3 regions of the Vogesella sp. LIG4 genome follow, and region 2 is predicted to be linked to each of the others. Evidence: predicted binding sites of a transcription regulator. Region 2 holds the regulator's gene; each other region holds the start of a gene.
The links. Region 2 encodes HrcA, which represses chaperone genes, less so after heat shock. Its sites were predicted from a motif close to ATTAGCACTCGNNNNNNNCGAGTGCTAAT; they were not measured.
Positions count from the first base shown of each region.

Region 1: the regulator HrcA is predicted to act here: its motif matches at 2,637-2,665, upstream of rpoH (RNA polymerase sigma factor RpoH).
Region 3: the regulator HrcA is predicted to act here: its motif matches at 2,714-2,742, upstream of groES (co-chaperone GroES).

Region 1 is NZ_LT607802.1:796,709-800,988, reverse strand. It holds gene PSELUDRAFT_RS03820 (PglL family O-oligosaccharyltransferase) at 1-1,675, shown strand, start outside; gene rpoH (RNA polymerase sigma factor RpoH) at 1,743-2,603, opposite strand; gene ftsX (permease-like cell division protein FtsX) at 2,763-3,674, opposite strand; gene ftsE (cell division ATP-binding protein FtsE) at 3,671-4,280, opposite strand, start outside.
Region 2 is NZ_LT607802.1:2,523,498-2,527,777, forward strand. It holds gene recX (recombination regulator RecX) at 1-379, opposite strand, end outside; gene recA (recombinase RecA) at 379-1,434, opposite strand; gene hrcA (heat-inducible transcriptional repressor HrcA) at 1,677-2,702, shown strand; gene mltB (lytic murein transglycosylase B) at 2,820-3,869, shown strand; gene dnaX (DNA polymerase III subunit gamma/tau) at 3,937-4,280, shown strand, end outside.
Region 3 is NZ_LT607802.1:659,021-663,300, forward strand. It holds gene PSELUDRAFT_RS03055 (Nif3-like dinuclear metal center hexameric protein) at 1-528, opposite strand, end outside; gene groL (chaperonin GroEL) at 669-2,309, opposite strand; gene groES (co-chaperone GroES) at 2,357-2,644, opposite strand; gene galE (UDP-glucose 4-epimerase GalE) at 2,993-4,000, shown strand; gene wecB (non-hydrolyzing UDP-N-acetylglucosamine 2-epimerase) at 4,204-4,280, shown strand, end outside.

The sequences.
Region 1 (4,280 bases), 1.7 Mb from region 2:
CCTGCCGCTGCCGCAGTGGTGGGGCGAGATCACGGTAGTCTTCCTGGCGGCGCTGGCCTGCTGGTGCATGCCGCGGCAGGCCGCGGCCGAGCTGCCGCGCAGCGCGTTGTGGATGCTGCTGCTGGCAGCGGTGTGGGCGCTGCAGCCCTTGCTGCAGCCGCTGCTGTTCCCTGGGCTCAACCATGCTACCGCGCTGGCCTTCGTTGCGCTGGCGGTGCTGGCCTGGGCCACGGCGCAATGGCGCGCAGCGGAAGGCAGCGACGCGGTGATCGCGTTGCTGTGCAAATCGCTGCTGCTGGGGGCGTTGGCGCAATCGCTGATTGGCCTGGCGCAGCTCACCGGCCTGGCGCAGCTGCTGGGCGGCGTGCTGTTCTATGACAGTTCGCACCCGACCACCAATATTTTTGGCCATATCGGCCAGCGCAACCAGTACGCACATTATCTGACCTGGGGCGTGGTAGCAGCCTGCTGGCTGGCCGCCAGTGGCCAATGGTCGCGTCGCTGGCTGGCGGCGGCAGTATTGTGGTTGTCGCTGTCCATCGCCTTTGCCGGCTCGCGTACCGTGCTGCTGTACACCGTGGCGCTGGCGGTGCTGGCGCCGTGGTGGCACTGGCGCGTGCGTAGCGGGGAGTCGCGCCGCATGTGGTGGCTGCTGTGGCTGGCGGTGGTTGCCATCATTGCCATGCAGTTTGCACTGCCCTTGGCCGAACGGCTGCTGGCACCGCTGATGCATGGCCAGACCATTGCCAGTGGTGTGGAACGCTTGAGCAGCAACGCCGACAGCATGGGCGCGCGCCGCGTGGCGGAATGGGGCAAGGCCTGGCTGGTGTTCAAGGCGCATCCCGGCTTTGGGGTGGGCTGGAACCAGTACGCGGCGGAAAGCGTGCGCCTGCAGATGCTGCCGCAGTTTTCCAACTCCGGCGTAAACAGCGGCCTGTTCACCAACGCCCACAACCTGGTGTTCCAGTTGCTGGCCGAGATGGGGCTGCTGGGGACGCTGGCGGTGCTACTGGGCTTTGCCTGGGCGGTGTGGCCGTATTTCAGCCGCCGCGTGGATGCTGCGCAGCTGGTACCGGTGGCGGTGATGTCGGTTACGCTGATCCACAGCATGCTGGAGTATCCGCTGTGGTATCTGTACTTCCCGGCGGTGGTGGTCATCATGGCGACCCTGGTGCCGGCCCCCGGCCGTGCCGCGCCACTGCCATGGCTTCTGCTGGCGCGTGCCGGCGCACTGCTGCTGCTGGTGCTGGCCAGCTATGGCAGCTGGCGTTACGAGGAAATGCAGGGGCTGTACTACCCCACGGCGCTCAAGAAGCAGCAGCGACTGGAGGAGATCATCCGAACCGAGCCGATGTTCGCCGCCCATGCGCTGGGCCTGCTGGATGACGTGATGACGCCGTCGCGCGCCACGCTGAAGGACTACCGCAAGTGGGTGGACCTGATGGCGCTGTATCGGCCGTATCCGGACGTGCTGCTGCGCAAGGCGCAGATGGAGGCATTGGCGGGCGAGCAGGCCAAGGCGGCGCAGACCATGCGCTACGCGCTGGCGTCGTTCCCGACCTATGCGTCGCAGTTCCTGGATGAGCTGGATGACGACGAGCCGGCCTGGAGCGGTCTGATCGACATCGCCCAGCAGGTGGATGACAAGCAGCACGGCAAGGCTGCCAGCGAGTAAGTTGGCCGCATGATATAAAAACAAAAAGCCACCGCAAGGTGGCTTTTTCACGCCTACATCATGCAGCTCAGGCGTCGATCACCACGCCGGCGGCCAGTGCGGTTTTCATCTTGCCCAGTGCCTTGGCTTCGATCTGGCGGATGCGCTCGGCGGAAACACCGAATTCTGCGGCCAACTCGTGCAGGGTGGAGCCGCCATCGTCGGCCAGCCAGCGCGCCTCGATGATGCGGCGGCTGCGGGCGTCCAGCGTGGACAGCGCCTGCTCCAGGCCTTCGCTCTGCAGCATGTCGATGGAGCGGCGTTCCAGCGCGCGGGTTGGCTCGTCGTGCGAGTCGGCCAGCCAGTCGATGGGGGCAAAGCCCTCGTCGTCGCCATCATCGGCCATCAGTGCGATGTCCTGGCCGCTCATGCGGGTTTCCATTTCACGCACTTCTTCCGGCTTCACGCCCAGCTCCTGCGCGATATCGTGCGCTTCCTGCTCGCTGAGTGCGGACAGGCTCTGGCGCATGCTGCGCAGGTTGAAGAACAGTTTGCGCTGCGGCTTGGTGGTGGCAATGCGCACCAGGCGCCAGTTGCGCAGGATGAATTCGTGAATCTCGGCCTTGATCCAGTGCACGGCGAAGGAGAACAGACGCACGCCGCGAGTGGGTTCGAAGCGTTTCACCGCCTTCATCAGGCCGATATTGCCTTCCTGGATCAGGTCGGCCTGTTGCAGGCCATAGCCGGAGTAACCGCGGGCGATGGACACCACCACGCGCAGGTGCGACAGCACCAAACGCTTGGCTGCTTCCAGATCGTCGTGCTGTTGATGACGCGTGGCAAGCTCCAACTCTTCTTCCTGGGTCAGCATCGGAATGCTGTTAACGGTGTGGATGTATTGCTCCAGGCTGCCGTTGGAAGAGAGTACAGGCAAGGCGATTGCAGTCATAAATGGCTTGTCCTCAAGAAATGCTGAACTGATGTTAGCACTCGTCTTATGAGAGTGCCAGCAAGGGGCCAGTTCCCAATCGATGATATTTTTTTATCCGGTCCATAGTCCTGGACCAGGATCAAGTAGTTGCCAGGCGGGCTGCGTGTTGCACCGCACTTAGTGCGGGCGCACCTTGCGCAGGTGGTGATCCGCTGCCAGGCGTGCGCCCAGCAGGCACAGCAGCACGCTGCAGCCGAACAGTACGCCAAGCTCCGGCAGGGCCAGCCCTGCCAGGTGGATGTTTTCACCGTACAGGCCGGCGAATTCATTGATTGCCGGCGCAGCCTGGTGCACGAACAGGGTGGACAGGCCCCAGCAGCACAGCGTGCTGAGCGCGCCTACCCAGAAGGCGTGGTACAGAAAGGGGCGGCGGATGAAGCTGTCGGTAGCGCCGATCAGCTTGGCCACTTCGATTTCCTCCTGTCGTGCCAGGATCTGCATGCGGATGGTGTTGTGGGTGATCAGCACCAGCGCCACGCCAAAGCTGGCGGCCAGGAACCAGGCAAGCTTGACGGCGATGTCCAGCAGGCCGTGCAGGCGGCGCGCCCAGGCGGCATCAAACTGCGATTGTTCCACCATCGGCAGGCCGGACAGCTCCTTTTGCAGCATGTCCAGTTCGTCCGGCGTTACCGCCGGCTTGGGGGTAACGACAAAAGCGTCCGGCAGCGGGTTGCCTTCCAGCCCCTGGCTCACACCGGAGAGGCCGCTGCGCTGTTCCAGGTCGCGCAGCGCCTGGTCGCGGCCAATGAAGCGGAAGCTGGCCACCTTGGGGTGGGATGTCAGGCTGGACTGCACGGCGGCGATGTCGGCCTGTTCGGCGGAAAGCTCCATGAACAGCGTGATCTGCGGCGCCGCGGTGAGTTTGCCCACCCAGTGCTGCACGCTGCCGGCGGTAAGGTACAGGCTGACCGGCAGCGACATCGCCACCGCCAGCATCAACAGATTGAGCAGGCTGCCCAGCGGCTGGCGCAACATCTTGCGTAGCGCCTGGCTGGCATCCTGCCAGTGCAGGTAGAAGAAGTGCTTCATGAGGCGAATTGTCCTTCCCGCAGGCGGATGATGCGGCGGCCATAGTCTTCCATCAGGGTTTCGTCGTGCGCCGAAATCAGCACGGAGACGCCTACCTGGTGGAAGGATTTGAACAGTTCCATGATGTCCAGCGCGTAGGCGCGATCCAGGTTGGCCGAGGGTTCGTCGGCCAGCAGGATGCTGGGGCGGTGCACCACGGCACGGGCGATGCACAGGCGCTGCTGCTCGCCGCCGGACAGGCGCACCGGCATCATTTTTTCCTTGCCGGCGAGGCCTACCTTGTCCAGCGCGGCGCGCACGCGGCGGGCTGCGTCGCGGCGGTCGAAGCCGATGATGTCCAGCGGCAGCATCACGTTGTCGAACACATTGCGGTCGAACAGGATCTTGTGGTCCTGGAACACGATGCCGATATGCTGGCGCACATAAGGCAGCTGGCTGGCTCGCAGCCGGCTCAGGTTCTGGTTGTTCACCAGCACGTTGCCGCTGCTGGCGCGCTCGATGCCGGAGATCAGCTTCAGCAGTGTGCTTTTGCCGGCGCCGGAATGGCCGGCAAGAAACACCATCTCACCGCTTTCGATGGTGAACGACAGGTTGCGCAGTGCCTCG
Region 2 (4,280 bases):
GAAAGCGCATCTGCCTGGCGCGCTCGGCGGCATCGGCCGGCGGCTGGCCGAATTTCCTGCGCCACAGCGCGCGCGCGGTGGCCAGGTCGTCCTGCTCGGTCAGCGCCTCGCGGATGGTGTCGCGGTCAATGCCGCGCTCGCGCATTTCCATGGCGATGCGGCGGCTGCCGTACTTGCTGGCGCGGCTGGCTGCAAACTGCTCGGCAAAGCGGCTGTCCGACTGCCAGTGGCGTGCGGCCAACTCGTCGAGCAGGGCGTCCAGCTCTTCTGCCGATTCGGCAAAAGGCGCGAGCCGCCGCTTCAGCTCCAGCCGCGAATACTCGCGGCGGGACAGAAGATCGACGGCTCGCGCCCTGAGGCTTTTACCGCTGCCGGTCATCAGGCGTCGAAGGTGTCGTCAACCAGTTCGTCTTCATCCGGCTGGCCTTCGGTAATCTGCACGTTCACGCCTACCGATTCGCGGACCTTGCGTTCGATCTCGCGGGCGATTTCCGGGTTGTCCTTCAGCCACAGGCGGGTGTTGTCCTTGCCCTGGCCGATCTTCTGGCCGTTGTAGCTGTACCAGGCGCCGGATTTCTCGATCAGCTCGTGCTCCACGCCCAGTTCGACGATCTCGCCTTCACGGCTGATGCCCTCTCCGTACAGGATGTCGAAGTTGGCCTGCTTGAACGGCGGGGAAACCTTGTTCTTCACCACTTTGACGCGGGTCTCGTTGCCGATGATCTCCTCGCCCTTCTTGATGCCGCCGATGCGGCGGATGTCCATGCGCACCGAGGCGTAGAACTTCAGCGCGTTACCGCCGGTGGTGGTTTCCGGGCTGCCGAACATCACGCCGATCTTCATGCGGATCTGGTTGATGAAGATCACCAGGGTGTTGGTGCGCTTGATGTTGCCGGTGAGCTTGCGCAGTGCCTGGCTCATCAGGCGGGCGTGCAGGCCGACGTGGTTGTCGCCCATTTCGCCTTCGATTTCCGCCTTCGGCACCAGTGCGGCTACCGAGTCCACCACGATCACGTCCACACCGCCGGAGCGTACCAGCATGTCGGCGATTTCCAGCGCCTGTTCACCGGTATCCGGCTGCGAGATCAGCAGCTGTTCCACCGAAACGCCCAGTTTCTGCGCGTATTGCGGGTCCAGCGCGTTTTCCGCGTCGATGTAGGCGCAGGTGCCGCCCAGTTTCTGTGCCTCGGCTACTACCTGCAGACACAGCGTGGTCTTGCCGGAGGATTCCGGGCCGTAGATTTCCACTACACGGCCACGCGGCAGGCCGCCGACGCCCAGTGCCAGGTCCAGGCCGAGCGAACCGGTGCTGATCACCTGCAGGTTCTCGGTGATCTGGTTGTCGCTCATGCGCATGATCGAGCCTTTGCCAAACTGCTTTTCGATCTGTGCCAGCGCTGCGGCCAGGGCTTTGCTCTTGTCTTCGGCTGCCATGCTTACTCCATTCGTTCAAAACGGCATATCGGGAAGGTTTTTTTGATTATGTACGTTTTCATTCGGCGTGCCAAATAAAAACGCAATCAACGATGTATGCGCGCCACACCCGGTGGCGGCAGACAGGGAACCAGGCGGCGGATTATCGCACAAATCATCATGCGGCCAAGCCGGTGTCGCCCCTGGCTGGCCGGGATGGCGGGGGCTTTTGAGATGGGCGGCAGCTGTGACAGAATGCGATCATGCTGAACGAACGCACGCAACATCTGCTCAAGGTACTGGTCGAGCGCTATATCGCCGACGGGCAACCGGTGGCATCCAAGACCCTGGCCGCGGTTTCCGGGCTGGAGCTGTCGTCGGCATCCATCCGCAACATGCTGGCCGAGCTGGAAGACATGGGCCTGATCGCCTCGCCGCACACCTCGGCCGGGCGCATTCCCACGCCGCGAGGTTACCGGCTGTTTGTCGACCGGCTGCTCACCGTGCAGCAGCTGGCACCGCCGACGCTGGCCGAGCTCAAGAGCGGCATCCAGCCGGACAGCCCGCAGCGCGTGGTGCAGGCTGCCTCGCAGATGCTGTCGGAACTGACCCAGTTCGCCGGGGTGGTGATGACGCCGCAGCGCGCCGATGCCGCCTTTCGCCAGGTGGAGTTCCTGCGCCTGTCCGAGCGCCGCATCCTGCTGATCCTGGTGACGCTGGATGGCGACGTGCAGAACCACCTGTTTCATACCGGCCGCGATTACACGCCGGGCGAACTGGTGGAGGCGGCCAACTTCCTCAACCAGCATTACGCCGGCCAGCAGCTGGACAGCGTGGCCAGCCGCGTGGAAACCGAGCTGCGCCAGCTGCAGGGCAATATTTCCGAGCTGATGGCGGCGGCGATCCAGTTCGGCCGCCAGGCGCTGCCGGGCGGCGATGACATCGTGATCCGCGGCGAGGGCCGCCTGCTGGCGGTCAGCGACTTTTCCAGCGACCTGTCGCGCCTGCGCGAGCTGTTCGACACCTTCCAGCGCAAGACCGAGCTGCTGCAGCTGCTGGAGCAGAGCCGGCGCGCCTCCGGCGTGAGCCTGTTCATCGGCGAGGAGTCCGGCGTAGTGCCGCTGGACGACTGCAGCGTGGTCACCGCCCCATACCGGCTCAATGGTCAGGTGGTGGGCACGCTGGGCGTAGTGGGGCCGACGCGCATGGATTACGAGCGCGTGATTCCCATCGTCGATATCACCGCGCGCCTGGTGTCCAGCGTACTGAATTTCAATGATCAGCCGTAAGAGTCTGAGATCGTAAACAGGCTCCAAGCGCCGGCTCACGATTGCCCGCCAATGCGCGGCAATGTGAGCGGGCGGCAGGCCCGAGCGGCTTGCGGCCAACCTAACAGGAGTCTTTCCATGCGTGCCTTGCGCCGTTTGGCCCTGGCGGCCATGCTGGCCTCCGTTTCCGCCGCCCAGGCGGACGTGGGGCTGCTGATGCGCCCCGATGTACAGCGCTTTATCGATGAACAGGTGGCCAGTGGCGAGGTGAGTCGTGCCGAGCTGGAGACGGTGTTCGCCAATGTCGACGCCAAGCCCAATGTGATCACCATCATGGACAAGCCGTCCACCGCGCGGCCGTGGTACCAGTTCCGCCCCAATTTCTATAACGAGAAGCTGCTGCAGGAAGGCGTGGCCTTCTGGCAGAAGAACGAGGCAACGCTGCAGCGCGCGCAGCAGCAGTTCGGCGTGGCGCCGGAGATGATCGTGGCCATCCTGGGCATCGAAACCCGCTACGGCCGCGTTACCGGCAGCTTCCGCCTGGCCGATGTGCTGAGCACGCTGGCCTTCGATTACCCGCGCCGCGCCGAATTCTTCCGCGGTGAGCTGGCCGAGTTCTTCCGCCTGGCGCACAGCGAGAACGTCAACGCGCTGAGTCTGAAAGGCAGCTACGCCGGCGCCATCGGCATGCCGCAGTTCATGCCGTCCAGCTTCCGCAAATGGGCAGTGGATTTCGATGGCGACGGCCATCGCGACATCTGGAACAACCCGGCCGATGCCATTGGCAGCGTGGGCAACTATTTCCAGCAGCATGGCTGGCTGGTGGGGGACGACGTGGTGGTGCCGGTCGACGTGACGCCGGGCGCGGCCATCGACGAGCTGGTGGCCGACAAGTTCAACCTGCACTACACCGTGGCTGAGCTGAAGGCCAAGGGCATCGTGCCGCGCGCGCCGGTGCGTGACGAGGCGCTGGCGGTGCTGGTGCCGCTGGAGGTGGCGCCGGGCGACACGCGCTACTGGCTGGGCCTTAACAATTTCTACACCATCACCCGCTACAACAAGAGCACTCTGTACGCGATGGTGGCGCAAGAGCTGGCGCAGGAGATCCGCAACCGCTACCTGGCGGTGCGCTACGCCCCGGTGCCGGCCGTGGCCAACCAGGACGCCTCCGCCCCGGCAGTCAACTGATAAGGGGGCGCGACTGGCGTAGCAGCCGGTGTCGGCCCTGGTTTAAAAACTGCTAGAATTGTCAGCTATGACTTATCAAGTTCTCGCCCGCAAGTGGCGCCCCAAGCGCTTTGCCGACCTGGTCGGCCAGGAGCACGTGGTACGCGCGCTGTCCAACGCGCTGCGTGAGTCGCGCCTGCACCATGCCTACCTGCTCACCGGTACCCGCGGCGTGGGCAAGACCACCATCGCCCGCATCCTGGCCAAGAGTCTGAACTGCGAAACCGGCACCGGCGCCGAGCCCTGCGGCGAGTGCCAGGCCTGCCGCCAGATCGACAGCGGCCGCTATGTCGACCTGCTGGAGATCGACGCCGCTTCCAACACCGGCATCGACAATATCCGCGAGGTGCTGGAGAACGCGCAGTACGCGCC
Region 3 (4,280 bases), 1.9 Mb from region 2:
GGCACCGCCAGTGCACCAGGCAAGCCGTCGCAATTTGCGATCGGCCGGCCCCAGCACCAGGGGCTCCCGCTCAAGTCTCATCGAAAGCTGAGTTGCAAACGCCGCCACCTCCATTTCTTGTGACAACTGCCCCTGCCACAACAGCGGCTCGTCTGCCGACGGCGCCGCATCCACAATCCCCAACAGCCTGCCCAGTTGGGCGTTATTGCCCAGCTCCGGGTGCGCATCCAGTGGCAAGTGATAGGCCAGCAAGCTGATGTCACTTTGCAACAGCGTGGCGATACGCTGCCGCTTGATGCCGGTAATCGCCGCCGACTCACTTTTCCAGAAATAGCCGTGATGCACCAGGATGGCGTCCGCCTTCAAGCGTACCGCCTCATCCAGCAAAGCCTGCGAAGCAGTCACCCCGGCCACCACGTGACGCACCTGGCTGCGCCCTTCCACCTGCAGCCCGTTGGGGGCGTAGTCCTTGAAGCGCCAGGGCTCCAGCTTCTGGTTAAGAATAGCTACCAGCTGCTGCAATTCCATAGCTCGCTCTCCTTGAATCATCTTGCACCCATTGTGCCAGAGCCACCACAACAATGCGGCCAACCCTGCAAAAGGTTGGCCGCAAAGAAAAACCCCGCAGCAAGCTGCGGGGTTTTTTGCTCGGTGAGGGAGCAGGCAGATTACATCATGCCGCCCATGCCACCCATGCCGCCCATGTCCGGCATGGCCGCGGCCGGCTTGTCTTCCGGCAGCTCGGCGATCATGCAGTCGGTGGTCAGCATCAGGCCGGCTACGGATGCAGCGTGCTGCAGCGCGGAGCGGGTTACCTTGGCCGGATCCAGCACGCCCATTTCGATCATGTCGCCGTATTCGCCGCTGGCAGCGTTGTAACCGAAGTTACCTTTGCCTTCCAGCACCTTGTTCACCACCACGGACGGCTCGTCGCCGGCGTTCTGCACGATCTGGCGCAGCGGCGCTTCGATCGCCTTCAGGACGATCTTCACACCGGCAGCCTGGTCGGCGTTGATGGTTTCAACAGCATCAACGGCAGCGCGAGCGCGCAGCAGGGCAACGCCACCGCCAGGTACCACGCCTTCTTCAACGGCAGCGCGGGTAGCGTGCAGCGCGTCTTCAACGCGAGCCTTCTTCTCTTTCATTTCCACTTCGGTGGCAGCGCCAACCTTGATCACGGCAACGCCGCCAGCCAGCTTGGCTACGCGCTCTTGCAGTTTTTCACGGTCGTAGTCGGAAGTAGCGGCTTCGATCTGCTGACGCACTTCGGTCACGCGAGCCTGGATGGCAGCAACGTCGCCGGCGCCGTCGATGATGGTGGAGTTTTCCTTGCCCACTTCAACGCGCTTGGCTTGGCCCAGCATTTCCAGGGTAACTTTTTCCAGGGTCAGGCCAACTTCTTCAGCGATAACGGTACCGCCGGTCAGCACAGCGATATCCTGCAGCATGGCCTTGCGACGATCGCCAAAGCCCGGAGCCTTGACAGCAACAACCTTCAGGATGCCGCGGATGGTGTTCACCACCAGGGTAGCCAGCGCTTCGCCTTCAACATCTTCGGCGATGATCAGCAGCGGACGACCGGACTTGGCCACTTGCTCCAGTACCGGCAGCAGGTCGCGGATGTTGGAGATCTTCTTGTCGAACAGCAGGATGAACGGATTGTCCAGTGCGGCAATCTGCTTTTCCGGGTTGTTGATGAAGTACGGGGACAGGTAGCCGCGGTCGAACTGCATGCCTTCCACTACGTCCAGCTCGTTGTGCAGGCTCTTGCCATCTTCAACGGTGATCACGCCTTCCTTGCCCACTTTTTCCATGGCGTTGGCGATGATTTCACCGATATCGGAATCGGAGTTGGCGGAGATGGAGCCAACCTGGGCGATTTCCTTGGTGGTAGCGCACGGCTTGGCGATCTTGGCGATCTCGCCCACCAGGGCAACCACGGCCTTGTCGATGCCGCGCTTCAGATCCATCGGGTTCATGCCGGCGGTAACGAACTTCATGCCTTCGTGCACGATGGCCTGAGCCAGCACGGTAGCGGTGGTGGTACCGTCACCGGCCACGTCGGAAGTCTTGGAAGCCACTTCCTTCACCATCTGCGCGCCCATGTTCTCGAACTTGTCCTTCAGTTCAATTTCCTTGGCAACGGAAACACCATCCTTGGTGATGGTCGGTGCGCCGAAGGAGCGATCCAGTACCACGTTGCGGCCTTTCGGGCCCAGAGTCACTTTAACGGCATCAGCCAGAATGTTGACACCCACTACCATCTTGGCGCGGGCGGAATCACCAAAGCGTACGTCTTTAGCAGCCATTCTCATTAATCTCCAGAATCTGTATTAAACGGTTGTAATGGGTCGGATTACTCGACGATGCCCATTACGTCTTCTTCACGCATTACCAGCAGCTCCTCGCCGTCAACCTTTACGGTCTGGCCGGAGTACTTGCCGAACAGCACCTTGTCGCCTACCTTCAGCTCCAGGGCACGGCGCTCGCCGTTTTCCAGGATCTTGCCGTGGCCCACGGCCACAACTTCGCCCATGTCCGGCTTCTCGGCAGCAGCGCCCGGCAGAACGATGCCGGAAGCAGTCTTCTCTTCAGCTTCAAGGCGCTTGATAACAACACGGTCGTGCAGAGGGCGGATTGCCATTGATCTCTCCTGATGAATCAGTAGCTATGTAAACGATGATCTAGCTTGTGGGTGGGCAGGGATGCATCGATTAGCACTCCCTGCTTGCGAGTGCTAATCATATGGGAGGGGACACCGGCTTTCAAGGGGCACTCTACAACTTACCTCCCTCCTCCAGACATGCTACGGCGTATGGCATAATGAGCTCTTGCCAGCCGTGTATTCTCCATCGAAGAAATTTCGCGCCATGAAGCCCACCTCTCTACCACCACAGTTCCACCTCATACCACATCGCTCACATGCTCACCTTAGTCACGCCACACCAAAGAAAGTAGAAAGGCTTGAAACACAAACGGCACGTGGAGAGAAATCATGATCCTTGTAACAGGCGGTGCAGGCTACATTGGTACTCACACATGTGTACAACTACTGGAGGCCGGCTACGATGTACTAGTGTTGGACAACTTCTCGAACAGCACACCGGAAGCGCTAAGGCGGGTAGAGCTGATTACCGGACGCCAAGTACACCTCATGGAGGGTGATCTGCTCAACCCGCAACTACTGGATCTGGTATTTCAATCCCCGATCAAGGCAGTCATCCATTTTGCAGGACTCAAGGCAGTTGGTGAGTCTGTAGAACAGCCACTCGCCTATTACAATAACAATGTTGCTGCCACACTCATGTTGCTGCAGACAATGCAACAACATGGCGTAAAGAACCTAGTGTTTTCATCCAGCGCTACCGTATACGGCGAGCCTGCAAGTGTCCCCATACGCGAAGACTTTCCCTTATCTGCAACCAACCCGTACGGCCGCAGCAAGTTAATGGTTGAAGATATACTGCGTGACCTTGCCCACGCTAGTCCCGAATGGAATATCGCAATACTGCGCTATTTCAACCCAGTAGGTGCACATGTAAGTGGAATGATTGGGGAGGATCCCAATAGCACTCCAAACAATCTACTGCCTTTTATCAGTCAGGTTGCCATTGGCAGGCAGGCAAGTCTCAATGTGTTCGGCGCCGACTATACTACACCTGATGGAACAGGCATAAGGGACTACATCCACGTAGTTGACTTGGCAGAGGGTCACCTCAAGGCCCTGCAAGCTTTGCAAGACAAAGGAGGGATAATTACTGTCAACCTAGGAACTGGCAAAGGCTATTCGGTACTCGACGTGGTAAAGACCTTTGAAGCAGTAAGTGGCAAAACAGTACCGTATGAAATTGTACCCCGTCGTCCCGGCGACGTCGCAGCGGCATGGGCAGATCCCTCTGGGGCATATGAAATACTAGGTTGGTACGCACAGAGAACTCTCCAAGAAATGTGTGAAGATGCATGGCGTTGGCAATGTCAGAATCCTATCGGTTACTCTTAAATTTTATTTATGAGCCCCCAGCAATATGACAATTGATACCACACTACGCTCGTCGAAACAGGAACAGGGACATTGCCTCTCTTGACCGGCCCCAATGTCACTGATTCGAATCAGTCCATTACCAAGAGAATTTGTCACGGAAAACGGAAAATTTCGCAGACAAGAAATAAATATCCAACCTCACGGCATAAAATGGAATAGGCATGCTCAAAAAAATACTCATTGCTTTTGGCACACGACCTGAAGCCATTAAAATGGCCCCACTGATCCGCACTCTAAA